2 regions of the Synechococcus sp. SYN20 genome follow, and region 2 is predicted to be linked to the other one. Evidence: predicted binding sites of a transcription regulator. Region 2 holds the regulator's gene; the other holds the start of a gene.

Region 1 (7,923 bases), 1.3 Mb from region 2:
GCGTGAATCGCTGGGGACGGGTTGGGTCAAGATCGCGCATATAGGCCACGGGCCACCACTGTTCACTCCAGCTGGGGTGCATGGTTGCTTCACGACTGACGCCATGATCGTCGGATCTTGATCCGTATCGTGAGGTTGTACGCCGTACCGAGCAGATTGAACGTTCAGCTCGATGGCCATCGGCTCCCAAACTCACTTGAACAACGCTGAGACAGCTTCCCTATGGTTTTGACCGTTTTTTCAATTCTTCTGGCTCTGTTTCATTTCGTCGGGCCGATGCCCACCGATCTGGGCATCCATCAAGGTCAACTCAGTTCGTGCGAATCACCCGCTCACTGCGCACGACTTGAGTGGGAGCAAAACGATCCAGTCGAAAGCCTGAGGGAACTCGCCGAAGTCATCCAACAAACCCCTCGATCCGAGATCATCGAACAGCGAGAGGATTATCTCCATGCCACCGCAAGCAGTCAGATTTTCGGCTTCGTTGATGATCTAGAGCTCTACGCAGATTCAGAACGATCTGTACTACAGGCACGCTCAGTTTCAAGACTTGGAGAATCAGATCTTGGGGTCAACGAACAACGTCTTCGAAGCTTGGAAGCTGCCTTGTCCAATCAAGAGTGAATGAGATTGTGTCGCATTTAGCATTAAGCGTCCACGTAAGTCAGTGCAGCTCAAACACATACAAGGGTCATCATCATCCACACTGGCATGGAGCTGAACAGGGCGAAAACTCGGGCGCATGTGTGATCCGCTTTGAACTGTTTTGACGCATCAATGAACGGCTCAGCAGGGCTAGCAATCCATCCTGAAATTGTTGTCATCAATTAATTAGAGATCCGCTTTTATTCAGATCAGTCCTCACTCAGATCAGATGGACGGCGAGATCAACCGCACTTTGCAGAGCCCCTTCAGCCATGCCAAAACCAGGGCCGGCAATCCAGTCCCCACAAAAGCCAACAGCACTGGTCCCGCACCATTGAAGGGACGTTGGGAGCGGGTAATCCAGGGGCTGAGATGCTCCCCAACGCATGACCCCTAAAGAACGTGCCAGAGGAAGTGCCTGAGCCAACTCTGGCCAAGGCAGCAACAGCTCAGTGAGAGCCTTTCGTTGACGTAATTCGTGCGACACCAACAAACCAGGCTGGCTGTCTGGCGTGATCGGGGACCCGTCATCTAATCCATGGACCACTAAGCCCAGCTTTTGATCCTGCTGACGATGAAGAACGATCCGTTCAATGCCAAATGTTTCTTGAGCTTCAGACGTCAACCAAATTTGCCTAGGGAGATGGTCGGCACATCGAGGAAATTCGAGCATCAAATTCCAGCGCACCGATGCACGCATCTCAGCAATTTGCTCGAGTGCAGCGTCCAGGGAGGGATCCACATTCACCGGAACTGCCGAACGCAAAGGCACATCGCGCCACCCCAACATCGCCAGGGAGCGGGGATGCGCCAAAAGATTTCCAGTGACCACTAAAGAACGCGCACGGTGCTGACCGGAGAAGCACCACCATCCATTTTCCCTCCTCAAGCCACTGATTCGTTCTCCAAACACCCCGTGCATTTTTGCGCCTGCAGCCTGCAACAACGCTTCTGGCACCGATGCCATGGTTGGCACACCACGAAAACGAGGGCCCTGCAGCAGTGGGTGATCCGGTGGGTCCACGAGGCAACCCGTCTCATTCAACCCAACAACAAGTCCTCGATCAGGCTGGACAATCCCCCTCTCCAGAAGAGGATTCCACAATTCAGCGAGACGACCCTTCGGTGGTTGGCTGAAGCTGAAACAAGGCGCTCCATGGTCGAGCCGCCAGAGCAAATCGTCGCGTCGACGCCGCGACGCGGCTCGACCACCAGGCCCTCGACCAGCTTCTAACAGCACAATAGTGCCGTCAAAACCGGCTTGACGAAGCGAAGCAACAAGACCAGTGCCGGCCAGACCAGCTCCGATCACAGCAAGATCAAAATCTGAATGCGGAGAGTCAGCTAATAGGGTCATAAAGCGCCAATGGCCGCGGGATTATGTCAAAGCGAATCATGGGGAACGCCATTCCAATTAAGTCTGGGACCTACGGCGATCCACCGCGTACAGCTCGACGGGACTATTTCGTTGTTTTGTTGCTGTTGCTGTGGCGTATGCGCTACGACCTCTTGCTGTTGGCGGTGGTTGGCACTCTGATCTTGAGTGACACAGTGCCCACAAATTGGCAACAAAGCGGCAGCGTGGTCTCAATTATGGGAATCACGGTATCGATCTTTATAGGTTTTAGAAATACTCAGGCGATTGGCCGCTGGTGGGAAGCACGGCAATTATGGGGAGCAATCGTTAACCACAGCCGCAATTGGACCGACATTTTAACAAGTCTGCTTCCAGAAGAGCACTTAGCGAGGGCAGATGGACGTAACTTAGTGCGTTATCAAGTCGCAATGGTTTGGCAGCTCAATTTTCAGTTAAGAAACTTTTACCATCAAGATCTAAGACGCTTCCAAGACTACCTCTTGGAGAATCTAGAGATAAAACCAACAACAACGCTAAGACAATTAGGGCAGGCTAGAGCCATTGCAGTTCGCAAACTATATGAAAACAAAAGCATCAATGCTCGTGGTAGAGAACAATTAATGAACATTGCCAATGCCACCGTTGACGCAATCGGTGGCCTTGAGAGAATTAGAAATACGCCATTGCCTGCAAGTTACGACGTTTTTGTTCGCATGTTGAGCTGGATCTTCGGGTTCCAGCTCCTGTTGAACTTCAAAACAGATGGGACATCTGTAGTCGGTAGCATCACCGGGATCGTGTTGTTCCTTGGCTTTTTAATGGCCGAACGCATTGGTGCCTACGTTGAAGGTCCATTCGATGGAGATGGAAGCACATTTGCATTGCCTCTCAATGCAATCTGTCTCACGATTAGCCGCGACTTACTAGGGAATGAAACCGATTCATGCCTCCATCATTTCTCCAAAGACCCTGTTCGATGGACATAAGGTCATCAAAACTGAAGTCACAAGCCATTAAAAAAGATGGGTGGCGGCCCATCTTCTCAACTTGATTGCAATGATCAGAAGTCAAACTCTGATCACTGATTTATCGCATATCCAGAGGACCTGGTCTCTAGGAATCAATACTCAATAATGCTTCGGGAAGAGCGATCAGTGGGCGAGAGGCACTGCTTGTCACTTCAAGAATCTTCCCGATCGAAGCCGGCGTATTCAATGCCTCTACGCAGCAACGGGCAACAAGACGCCTTGGAATGGAATCCTTCTCCTGCTGATTAGGACCTGTCCAATACACCCCCTCTTCCTCCAGTGATTGCTCTCTTTCACTAAGACCACCTGGCCTAATGACCGTCCAATCCAGCCCGCTGTTCTCCAGAGCCTGCTCCCCAATTCGTTTCCAGACAAGAATCAGACCAAACAAGTTCAGGGGGTGACGCCACCGCCCCGCACATAAAGAACTCACGAGAATCACCCTAGACACTCCAACTCTCAAACAACTCTCCACTTGAGAGCGCACTCCCCAAGCGTCAACTCGCATCGGACCTAACAAATCAATCGAAGGCCTGGCACCCGTTGCAATCACTAAGGCATCCACACCCTTTAAGGCTGCATCCAAAGCGCTTGGGTCTTGCAAGCTGATCCGAACTTGTTCAGCATTGCTAAGGGTTTCGGGAATCACCGACTCAGACCTCAGCAACAAACGCGGACAGTCTCCGTAAGCCATCAACTCCTCAGCAATCCGAAACCCTGTTTTTCCAGAGGCTCCAGTAATCGCAATTGTTCGCTGACTCATGAGAAGGTGTTATTGCAATAATTCTAAAGTTGATGATAAGGGAGATCTAAGGTAGAGCGCACAGCAACGCATCAACATCAACGTCAAAACTGACGTATCAAACCATGAGAATCTCAATAGCTGCAGTCATACTGACACTTATGAGCTGGCAAGCAGGCAAAAGTCAAGCGACAACAGAATGTGAGCTACTCACAAGAATCATGAATAGCCTTGGCTCAAGAATGAGCATCAATCGCTACATCATTTCAAGCAAGGGGGATAGTGAAGCCGCAAAAAAAGCTAGCGATGAGCTATCAGAACAAAACAAAAGCTATCGCAAAGCAAAAGCACAATATAAAAAAGCAAACTGCAAGAGTGTCTGGGACAAATAAGGTCAGGTTAAGGTCATTCTGAATACTCAAAATAAAAGCCCGATTGCATTTAAGCAACCGGGCAACAAACTCAATCACCGAAAATGGTGGAGATGGGGGCTTAGTTACTTGGAGTAACGAATACCTCGGTAGCTCAAAACTGGATGCTGCTGCATTTCAGCTCTGATCTGTTCACGGCAAGTGTTGTAATGCTCGTGGCGATAGGTGAGCTCCACACAGGATTTAGCCGCAGAGGGCTGATGTGCTGCGTAGGACTGACCTCTGTAAAGAAGAGTGCTCATGTTGTTCTCCGAGAAAGCCCAAGTCCCCGTTCCTTGGCTTGGGTTGGTCTGCGCCTCGCGAAAACGAGGTGAACGATGCAATGCGTAGCGATTGCTACAGCATAAACATACTGATTGGTCAACTAGTTCGTCGTTCACTTCGATACAAAGACACAAATCAGGATCAAAGGAAACCATTGGGATGGGTGTGCTCCACGTCCACCACATGACCCTCACCATTCACACGGCAAAGCCAGGGCGCCTTTGTACGAGGAACATTGACGCGTACTGAAAATCCTCCCTTATACGATTCAGTCCCAACGATCTGGAGCGAATCACGCCTTCGCCCAACCTGATTCGATACCGCGCGAAGACAGGTTGACTCTGCATGCTGGCGCTGATTTCCCCCGCCATGACCAGAGTGACCTTGAATCAAACTTCCGATCAAAGCTCCAGCAAACGCTCCAATTGCAGACCCCGTACTCGTTGAAGAATTGTCATAGCGAGGACTCGGATCATGCGCGGTTTCTAAACGAACAGCAAGGCGTTGCGGTTGACCTCTGTCGTTCCATGCAAAAACATTGCTATTGCCGCCATCACGAAATTGCGCGTTGTGCAAGCCAGAGGATGTTTCAATTTGCAGAGCCTCCTTGGAAGGTCCGCGAAAGCGATAGGTGGAGCCATTGTCAAGCTTGATCACCAACACAGTGTTGCCAGCATTGACCTTTTGTTGACTTACGCAATGCCCCTGAAAGGCAACAGCACCACCACTCATCAATCGGCACACACCCTGTGCACGAGCAATCGTTTTTGCAGAGACCATTGCAGGACCCGCAAACAATTGCAGGGATGAAATCGTGGCTACCCCAGACACCACAACACCAACACGAACCAAATGCTTCATATCACTAAAAAAGAACACCACTTCTTGGTAGCAAGACCTCTCGTTCATAGCCAAAAAACCGGCATGAACCGAAACCGATTATTTAGCAAGTGATCATGCAATACTTAGGTTCAAAACAGCTAGTCCTAAAAAGTCTCAAAAGGCAATGCATGGCTTACAAAGGAGTGAATCATCAAAATTCACTAACAAACAAGCGCAAAAGCCTAACAATAAAAAGTTTTTTAGGTCAAAGCACAGAGAAACTAACAGCAAAGCCATGCATTACAAAGCAACACTTCACATCATCAAAGGACTGTTCTTAGCAGCTCCCTTGCTGTTAATCATGAGCTGCGAGCCAGGAATTTCCGCAAAGCAGTCCGCAAGCAAAGATGAAATCAAACGAAGCAATACGCAAAAACCAAACAATCTTGATTCTGGCCAAACAGGTCCAAATCCAGCCCTTCTTCAGGGTCATCGCGATAGCTTTTCGCTCAAAGCAAGGCGTCTATCCAGCACAGGCTCAAACAACAATGGCCAATGGCTGGTCGAATTATTTCAAGGAAGCGAACGCCTTGCCCGCTGGCCTGCCATCAGCGGATACAACACGAAGCCAACGGCTGATCGACGCTGGAGTCCAGGGAATGGAGCAGCTCTACCAATTGGAGATTATCTGCTGGGGCAGCCCGAGCCATGGGGAGCAGACATCTGGTTGAACCTACAGCCGCAATTCAAAACAGACCGAAGCGGACTCGGCATCCATCATTGCAACCCAGGTAGTGGATGCTTATGCATTCCCAGTCGCAATGACCTTGAAGCGATTGCCGCGTGGGTAAAAGCCACTGGGATCGATAAGTTGACCGTTCAGAATTGAGCAAAAGTATAATTATAGATTCCATAGACCAATAATACAAATCTTTTCCGCCTGCAAGCAAGGGTTAAAATTATTAACCGAAAAGCCTAGATCAAAAGAGCATATTAAACTAATATAGGGTTTTAACGAAGCTCATAGTAAAGACAGATTGCAACCATTGCAAGAACGATTCCCTTTAAAAAGGAAAGCCATAAGAGTTGATAGGCTGAGAGACCAAACTTTCTAATTAATCCATTCAAAATAGACTTATGGAATGCAACAATTCGGCCATTTCCTGCTGTATTGAATTGCTGAAGACTTTTAACTCCAGTTTCTGCTAGCTTGGCCAATGTACCGATTCAGTTCACTTGATTGTAGACTCAAACAGACTCCCCAGAGCATTGACTGTCTTACAATCGAAACAATTTATTTTCACAGCGGAATCTCACGACTTATACTCTTGAGAATCAAAATAGTTTGACAAGTCACCAACGCTGAGAACTCACAATTGATGAGCCAGAATTAACACTTTTCAAGAACAAATCCCTAGGCCTCAACCATGAGCTGGACTGTTGCTAAATCCTGGACAAGCGTTACGCCCCAGAAGGGCTTCCGCCATTTTCGCCTAATCCTTCAGGGAGGGAAAGGACAATCCCGATGGGTGGAATTAGAAGCAGTGCTTGATGCAAGCGTTCGTCTACGCATCCACTGGAACGAACTCAAGAACCAAGAGCTTTGGACCAGCGGTTGGCAACAGCTTCCACCAGACGAGTGAGGGCTTCGAACTCGCAGGGCAGCCAACAAACTCGCCAAAATGCACTCATGGCAGTTCAAATTCTCACTGAAGACCAGCGATACAAGCTCGACCGCGAGCCTGATCGCGTTTTTTATTCAGAACCACGCTTCGTCCAGCATTTAGATGAAGGCTTTAGGACACGTCTCACCAGTTTTTACAGAGAGCACATTCCATCCGGAGCTGTTGTGCTTGATCTGGGATCGTCTTGGGTGAGTCACCTACCAGAAGACATTCATTACGAGCGCGTAATTGGCCATGGCATGAACGAGGCAGAACTCGTGGCCAACCCAAGACTCGACAGCCACTACGTTCAAGACATGAATCTGGAGCCCACGATCCCCCTAAAGGATGCATCCGTTGATGTCTGCCTGGCCGTTGCTGCTTGGCAGTACTGGACACAACCAGAAAATGTCGCGTCAGAGATGCTCCGAGTCACGAGACCCAATGGAACAGCAATCGTTGCATTCTCGAATCGGATGTTTTTTACGAAAGCACCACAGGTTTGGACAGATAATGATGACAGACAGCATCTCGACTACGTGGGCACAGTGCTCCAAGCCAATGGTTGGTCTGACGTACGGGTGTTTGCGGAAGAAACAAAAGCCGCTGGTTTGATGGGAATAGTTGGCGGGAAAGGCAATCCATTTTTTGCAGTTGTTGCCCGCAAAAGTATCGGCTAATCATCATTTCCACCACCAACTCAAAAGAATTCAATAATAAATTGATTTTGCGCATCAAGACAGCATTGGAATCAAATCAAGTTGATTGATATTTGCCTCATGATTAGACATTACAAGCATGATCGAAGAGTCAACAGCTACAAGCATGGAATCAAGAATTAAGCAATTTGTGTATTTCTTTTCTTGACATGCACAAGCTTTTAACCATTAAAAAATCAATCTTTCTGAGTTTTCTATCAACTGAATCCCTATAGATCTAGTGAGCGAAGCAAATCCTTTTGAGCCCTGCG
Region 2 (7,923 bases):
TCAAAAAACAACAACTGGCAGATCCCCTCATTGGCATAAATACGACAATCAGCTCCAGAACTGTTACTAAATTCCAGGGTGAGATGTCCCTCCCAGCCAGCCTCTGCTGGAGTGGTATTCACAATGATGCCTAAACGGGCATAGGTGCTCTTGCCCAGACAAATAACCGTGATGTTGGGCGGCACCCGCATCTTTTCAAGGGCAACACCGAGGCCATACGAATGTGCTGGAAGGATGAAATAGTCCCCATCATCATCGTGATGAATGGGCGTGGATTCAAGATTGTCAGGGTTGAATCGCTTGGGATTCATGATCGTGCCAGGGACATGGCGAAAGATCAAAAACTCCTTAGGCGAGAGCCTCAAGTCGTAGCCATACGACGAGCAGCCAAAACTAAGAACCGGGCTCTTGCGTTGATCCGGATCCAAGTGGCGCACTAAGCCATCTTGAAAAGGCTCGAGCATGCCTGCCCCAGCCTGATCCGTAATCCAGCGATCGTTTTTCAGCATTAGAAACCTCGACGCAATTCCGTGACTTGATCAGCCATCTCCATCATCTCTGCAGGGATCGCGGGCCCGGTCACGATCACATCCATGGCTGATGGCCTTTGCTCTAACACCGACAAGACATCCTCATGGCTCAAATAGCCAAGCTCGATCGCCAAGCCAATCTCATCCAGCACGAGTTGGTCCAACGTGCCCTCTAGAAGATGGGTTTTGCAGATCTCCCAGACCGACTGAACAGCCTCTTTGACCTCGTCATCGCGGCTAGCAGCAGGATCTGAAAGGCATTCCGTCACGGAAGGCCGCAACCATCGGAGCCGATCGCACAGGGTGAGGCTGCTCTGGGGACCTTGTCCCACTCCACCCTTGAGGAACTGAGCGATCAAAACATTGCTACCCAGGCCTGCCGTCCGCAGCGCCTGGCTCAGCACACCAGAAAAACTCCCCCGAAATGAAGCGGTATGCACCTGAAGCTGACCTTCTGGAGCCACCAAATGCAGGGGTGGACGAACTTCTACGGAAGGAAGTCTTCGAAGCCCTGCTTGCTCAAGAGTCCTGTGGTCAACAGTCCGCGACTCACGAGAATGATGGGTAGGGCTGAGGCTGACGGTCATCACATTCGCCGATGTCCGGCAAATCCGGATGTGGATGAATCTAGCGGTGAAAGTGCAAGACACAAGTGCTTTGACACCATCCATGGTGTGCCGAGCCAACTGGCAGGCTCAAAGAACCTCCACACCCTGGGCTCATGACCGACACCTCTCGCAATGACGGACGTCAGCCGGGCGAGCTTCGCCCCTTTTCGATCAGCTGGGATCCCATGGGATTTGCCCTGAGTTCAGTGATCATCCACAGCGGACGCACCGCTGTTCTTTGCAGCGTTTGCCATCAAGAAGGGGTGCCTCGCTGGCGCAAAGATCAAGGCCAGGGGTGGCTCAGCGCCGAATACCGACTTCTGCCTGGATCCACTCCAGAGCGACAAAACAGAGAACTGCTCAAATTGAGCGGACGCACCCAGGAGATTCAGCGCCTGATTGGCCGCAGCCTGCGCGCAGCCATCAACATGGAAGCCCTCGGCGAGAACACGTTGAGAATCGATTGCGATGTGATTCAGGCGGATGCAGGCACCCGCACCGCTGCGATCAGCGGATCTTGGGTCGCGCTTCAACGAGCCTGTGAGCGACTGGTTCAACAAGGAATTCTCAACACCAACCCCGTCCAATCCCAAGTGGCCGCCGTCTCCGTTGGGGTGATTCACAAACGCCCCCTTCTCGATCTCGACTACAGCGAAGACAGCCAAGCCGATGTGGATCTCAACGTTGTGATGAACGGAGCAGGGCATTTGCTGGAACTGCAGGGCACTGCCGAAGGAGCTCCTTTTAGCCGTCAGCAGCTCAATGACCTACTAGACCTCGCCGAGCCTGGCCTCAAGCAGATCATGCACGGTCAGAATTTAGCTCTCTCCAGTAGGTGAAAATGCCGAGTTTCGTGTTCCTTGCTACATGAACAGGAGGGGCTGATCCATAGCATCCCGACATACGAATAGGGACCATGGCCGAGGTCAGCCGCGGCTTCAGCCGCTACGCACCACCAACAATGCGCCCGGCGGGCTCGAGCTTCGGAAGTCCCGCGGTTCCTTCCAGCCGCACGCTTCAAGATGTCATTCGGGGACTCGATGGTGCCAACTCTGAGATGGTGGAACGTGGGAAAACCATCTTTTTCCCCGGGGACCCTGCAGAAAAGGTGTACCTGATTCGGCGCGGGGCCGTCCGCCTTTCCAGGGTTTATGAATCTGGCGAAGAAATCACGGTTGCCCTCTTACGAGAAAACAGTTTGTTTGGCGTTCTGTCGTTACTGACAGGTCACCGTTCCGATCGTTTTTATCACTCGATCGCTTTCACAAGAGTGGAAATGGTCACGGCTCCAGCCACATCAGTCCGGCAGGCCATCGAAGCTGACACCAGTGTGGGCTTGCTTTTACTGCAGGGTCTATCCAGCAGGATTCTCCAGACCGAAACGATGATCGAAACCCTCACCCATCGAGACATGTCATCTCGGCTGGTGAGTTTTCTGTTGGTGCTCTGTCGAGATTTCGGAGTTCCTGGTCAACGGGGCATCACCATTGACCTACGCCTCTCACACCAAGCCATCGCCGAAGCCATCGGTTCCACGCGCGTTACCATCACGCGTCTCCTGGGTGATCTCAAGTCATCGAGCCTGGTGGATATCGATCGCAAAAAGATCACTGTTCTCGATCCAATCGCTCTCGCTAAACGGTTCAGCTGACCATGCAGGTGAAGATGGAGCTCCCGTCCGAACTCTGATCCTTCGTTCACCGTGACCGGCTGGTTCCTACTTCTTGCTCTGCTAGTCCTTGGAGGCGTGCTCTCAACCCTGGGAGACCGCCTTGGTTCTCGTGTGGGGAAAGCTCGGCTGAGCTTGCTTGGACTGCGTCCAAAGCGCACGGCCGTGGTGATCACGGTTTTAACGGGCAGCCTGATTAGTGCGCTTTCACTTGGACTCTTGCTGTTAGTGAGTCGGCAGCTCAGGGTGGGCCTGTTTGAACTCAATGCTCTCGAAGCCAAATTGCGGAGCAGTCGCGCCGACCTCAAAACAAGCAAAAGCGCTCAGAGGCAAGCCAGCAAGGAGCTCACAACGGCACAACAACGAGCGGCAGAACTGCGTCGCACCCTGAAGCCCCTCCAGGAACAAACCCGATCCTTGGAAGCCGAGCGGCAGCGATTGAGCCAAGACGTGAATGCGAAAGATATTGAGATCCAACGCACCGAGCAGGAACTCTCGGCCGTGCGCACGCAAATTCGCAGTGGAGAGAAAGAACTCAATCAACTAGAGGACACGCTCTTGGCGCTGCGGCGCGGAAACGTCGCCATTAGCAGCGGTCAGCCACTTGCCACCGTGACTCTGAAGCTCGAGCGTCCCGATCAAGCAAAAACGGTCATCGATCAGTTATTGCGAGACGCCAATCTTCAGGCCTATCAACAAGTGCTCCCTGGCCAACCCGCGGAAAGACAAATTTTGCTAGTTCCGCGACCTGACATCAAGCGCTTGGAGCAAACGATTCGCAAACCTGGCACCTGGGTTGTGAATATCCGTTCAGCCGCCAATGTGCTGCTCGGAGAAACCGTTGTGTACGCCTTCCCTGAAGTGCTTCCCAATGTCACCGTGACAAGGGAGGGAGAGGTCTTGGCCCGCACCACCCTGGCGAGCAATGAACGCAACCCTGAAGCCGTTCGCAACCGACTCAATCTTCTCCTTGCCTCCACATTGGCCGAGGTGCAACGACGCGGTTCGCTCAGCAAGGGGTTGCAGTTTGATGGCAATGCCATCAATGCGCTTGGCCAAGAACTGATCGACCGCAACGGAGGACTCGCAGCGCTCGAAGCAGTCGCTTTACGACGCAGCGAAACGGCAGATCCGATCGCCATCCAGTTGCGCCTTAGCCAATGACACGCGTCATAGCGCTGGATCCTGGCCGAAGTAAATGTGGGCTGCTGTTAGCAGACATCGCCACGAACACCGTGGTTCAAGGCATGGTGATACCCAGCGCTGAGGTGCTTGATCAGCTTCGATCCTGGATGGTGGACGCTCATGGCGAGGACGATCAGATTGCTGAGCTGGTCATCGGTGACGGCACCAGCAGCACGATCTGGCAACACCAACTTCCCGCAAGCCTGAAGGTCCGCGTCGTGGACGAAACCGGGACTACCTTGCGAGCCAGGGCGCGTTACTGGCAGTTGTGGCCTGCACTGGGCTGGAAACGCTTGCTTCCTTTAGGCCTGCGCATCCCATCTGGCGATCTCGACGCCATCGCCGCGCTCGTCATCCTCGAACATTATTTAGGTCGGTCTTTGCAATGGCCAGGTCCCGATCCACTCAAAAACGCGCCCTCACGGTGAAGGTGTAATCCCCTCCCGGCTCAAGGTCATAGTCAGATTTCACAAGAAAACGAAGAAGCGCGTCTTGAATCAAGGCTCGCCCCAGGGAGGGCTCCACACTCAGTTCGCCACGATCAAAAAACCAGCTGAACTGCCAATTGAAGCCTCCAGCCTGGACGTCTCCTTCCAAACATTGATCCGCAAAACTCTGGCGTTGAACCCGCAGATGGGCGGTGGTAACGGGTAGCGCTGCCATCACGCCTCGGTATTGGTGGGAGCCAGCTGAAGCCCATTGATGTGATTCCCTGCAAGATCGAGACCCTGTCGCTGAATCCTTTCCAAACCATCAACGACCTCCAACAGAACCTTGTCGAGCAGGGGCTCTTCGTCACGACTGAAACTTCCGAGCACGTGCGACACCGTTCGTGCCTTGCGCTCACTGGGATTTTGTCCGGGTGCACCGATTCCAATCCGCAGGCGCGCGAAATCCTGCGTACCGAGATGCTGAATGGTGCTTTTAAGACCGTTATGGCCACCAGCAGAGCCACGGGCCCGCAAACGCAAACGGCCAAGCGGCAGATCCATGTCATCAACGAGGACCAAGAGCTGATGCAGCTCAAACCCAAACCAATCCAATGCTGCCCGAATCGAGCGCCCGCTGTCGTTCATGAACGTTTGGGGCATCAACAACCGCAATCTCTTGTCCCCCACACCCAGATCAGCAAGCTGACCTTGGAGCTTGGGCATAGAACGAAAGCCTCCGCCCTCCCGAGAAGCCAGGCGTTCTAAGGCCATAAAGCCAACGTTATGTCGTGTGTTGGCGTAGCGATTGCCCGGGTTCCCCAACCCCACCACTAAGCGGAGATCACCGCGATTCATCGACTCAATCGGAGGGGGATGTTGGCTCTGATTTTGGAGAAACCACTGGAGTTACAACAGTCTCAACTGGTGCTTCTAGAGCCTTGGCCTGATCCCCTTCGGGTACGGGGTCAGCCATGGCCTTATTGATTTCACGTTCGAACTCCTTTGAGGCCGACTGAAACCCTTTGAGTGTTTTCCCGAGGGTACTGCCGAACTCAGGAAGCCTTTTAGGCCCAAACACCAAGAGAGCGACCGCCGCGATGACGGCCATCTCTGGCAGACCAATGCCGAAAACATTCATGACCTGATGTCAGCCCAGACCCAAGCCATTCCAGTTGACATTGATTCCTTCAAGGATCAGTGACTTGTTGTACAGCTGAAGAATGATCAACAGAAACACAAGGAACAGGGCCATGAAAATGCCCATCACTGGTGTTGTTCCCCAGCCAGGAACAACCTTGCCGTATTCCGAATTCAGGGGGCGGAGCAAATCGCCCAGACGGGTGCGTTGAGCCATGGCAGCGCTGAAGTCTCGGGTGGAATTAAGTCTCGATACTGTAGGGGCTCCGACCCGTAAAGGCGTCGATCCTGTGGAGAGTTGTGATGGAAAGTTCGTCCCCGGCTATGTCAGTGGCGATTGCCGTGCTGGCAGCCCTGCTCGGGTTAACAGGATTGGGGGTCTACACAGCCTTTGGTCCTCCATCTAAAAATCTCGACGACCCATTTGATGATCACGAGGATTGAACGTTCTCCAGTAGCAAGGTGGTGAGCTCGCCAGGGTGCACCTCCCAGACGGTCTTCCTGTCGCTGGACTTGGCGCAGCTCAGCCTCCAATCGCTCCCCGGGCACCAACGCTGACGCGCTGGTCCTGGATTGAGCAACTCAATTTGAACCGCCTTATCGCTTTGCCCATCACCCTGCGCTGATCGGATTGAAATCGGCACCAGGCCGATGGGCAAAGCGGGAAGCCCTTGCCAACGCTGATCCAGCGCAACAGGTCCCATCCATCCGGGCTCCCTGAATCGAATCGCGGCCTGGGCCACACCACTGCGGTTCCAACCCAACATCGCTGGCATCAAGGCCAACCGGTGTCGGTGCCATCCATGATCGGCTGAAGGGTCAGGCCAGGTTGGACCTCGAAGCAGGGACACTCCCAGATGGTTCGCGCTGGCATCGACACCTTGAGGACCATCCAGCAAGACAGCCAACCCACCCCCGGGAGCTTCTGCTTCTGCAGCCAGCCAGGAGATCACAGGCACTTCCCAACGCTCTTGTTCAAAAGGAGTGAAGACTTGTGCTGGTCGCTCGATCACTCCACCACTCGTATCAGCAGCCCAACGCACAGCAGGGCTCTTTAACGGCAATTCCAGCCGCAACAATTCATGGGTCTGCTGCCAGTAGACACTGAGCTGGGCCTCGATCCAAGGCGAATCGGCCTGCAGCAACAGGTCCAAGCGGACCTTGCTCAATCCAGCAACCGTGCGCAGCACGATCCGCGCTGTCAGAGGGCCCGACTCCACGAATTCCGCCGACCAGTTTGCGGCCATCGGCAGCGGATGTTGGCGGTAATCAGCGGCCAGATCCCAAGCGTCCCAGAACTCCCCTCGATCGGAAAAGCGCAGCAATCGCATGGGTTCGCTGAGCTGTGGCACACCATTGGCGTCGCGCAGCTGAATCAGCCCATGGGCGCTCACATCCGCAGACACCACACCATTGCTCAGCCTCCATACCCCCGACGACACCACCTCCACACTCACGGGGTGACGCACGGGCAAGGCCGACCCCAGAGGCGCATGGCTGCGCTGCAGCGGAAGCGCGCAAACGCCTTCGCAACAAGGCAGTTGCACCCAAACTCCACCGGAAGGAGCAGCCTGCTCAGGAAGGAGTTGCCCAGCGCTGGACCAATGCCCTTGAGGCAAGCGCAACAACGGTGACCAGTGCGCAAGGGGCTGCAAGCCGCACCAAGCCCAACGGGAGCGATCGGGATCTGACGCCATCCCGTCTTGATGCGACGAGAACAGATGGCCTAACAGCTGATCTCGGCCACGGGCCGCACGGCGGCGAGCATCACGCCAGATCGGTTCAGCCTGTTCAAACACCTCCGGGATCGATGTGCCCGGGAGGATGTCATGAAATTGTTGGAACAGCAGAGGTCGCCAATCGCTGGCCTGCTCGTGGCTGGGCATCAGAGCCTTCGCCCGAGGCCCAAGCAACGCAGCCGCAAGCTCAGCTTCTCGAAGAAGCCGCTCCAAACTGCGATTGTGACGCTTCTGATCAGGCCGACTGGTCGCGCAACCCCGATGTAGCTCGAGATACAGCTCATCGCGCCAGACCGGCAAGGTGGAGCAGCAAGGCTCTAGGTGATCGAGATAGGCGCGCAGCGTTCCGGGCTGCTGGGTCACAGCCTGCGGCTGTCCGTCCCAAAGCCTTAGCTGTTCCAGCATCTCGGCAGTGGGACCACCACCATGATCGCCAACCCCTGGGAGCCAGATCGCCTGGTCCACCCCAGTGGCAGATTGAAAATCGCGCTGCTCTGTTGCGATCGCGACAGGATCGCCATCGGTGCCGATTCCAGGCAGCATCAGCGCTAAGACCTCCGCTCCTCCGCGGCTTCGCCAGCGAAACAACCGATGGGGGAAGCGGTTGGTGGCATTCCAGGCCAG

Evidence for each region. Region 2 encodes NtcA, which controls nitrogen genes in cyanobacteria. Its sites were predicted from a motif close to GTANCNNNNGNTAC; they were not measured.
Region 1: a site for NtcA is predicted at 4,530-4,543, ahead of SynSYN20_RS09425 (DUF4278 domain-containing protein). Genes of this name have one in related genera too.

The regions. Positions count from the first base shown of each region.
Region 1 is NZ_CP047959.1:1,773,755-1,781,677, forward strand. It holds gene SynSYN20_RS09395 (Rieske 2Fe-2S domain-containing protein) at 1-82, opposite strand, end outside; gene SynSYN20_RS09400 (DUF1499 domain-containing protein) at 223-624, shown strand; gene SynSYN20_RS09405 (NAD(P)-binding protein) at 866-2,002, opposite strand; gene SynSYN20_RS09410 (bestrophin family ion channel) at 2,041-2,988, shown strand; gene SynSYN20_RS09415 (SDR family oxidoreductase) at 3,116-3,793, opposite strand; gene SynSYN20_RS09420 (hypothetical protein) at 3,994-4,164, shown strand; gene SynSYN20_RS09425 (DUF4278 domain-containing protein) at 4,269-4,445, opposite strand; gene SynSYN20_RS09430 (hypothetical protein) at 4,609-5,376, opposite strand; gene SynSYN20_RS09435 (hypothetical protein) at 5,651-6,178, shown strand; gene SynSYN20_RS09440 (TIGR02450 family Trp-rich protein) at 6,717-6,932, shown strand; gene SynSYN20_RS09445 (methyltransferase domain-containing protein) at 6,980-7,633, shown strand; gene SynSYN20_RS09450 (NAD(P)/FAD-dependent oxidoreductase) at 7,882-7,923, opposite strand, start outside.
Region 2 is NZ_CP047959.1:352,631-360,553, reverse strand. It holds gene dcd (dCTP deaminase) at 1-509, opposite strand, end outside; gene SynSYN20_RS01790 (cob(I)yrinic acid a,c-diamide adenosyltransferase) at 509-1,117, opposite strand; gene rph (ribonuclease PH) at 1,252-1,977, shown strand; gene ntcA (global nitrogen regulator NtcA) at 2,055-2,789, shown strand; gene SynSYN20_RS01775 (DUF3084 domain-containing protein) at 2,841-3,971, shown strand; gene SynSYN20_RS01770 (resolvase) at 3,968-4,420, shown strand; gene SynSYN20_RS01765 (DUF3146 family protein) at 4,398-4,655, opposite strand; gene pth (aminoacyl-tRNA hydrolase) at 4,655-5,278, opposite strand; gene SynSYN20_RS01755 (TatA/E family twin arginine-targeting protein translocase) at 5,283-5,561, opposite strand; gene psbH (photosystem II reaction center phosphoprotein PsbH) at 5,571-5,777, opposite strand; gene psbN (photosystem II reaction center protein PsbN) at 5,864-6,004, shown strand; gene SynSYN20_RS01740 (alpha-mannosidase) at 5,992-7,923, opposite strand, start outside.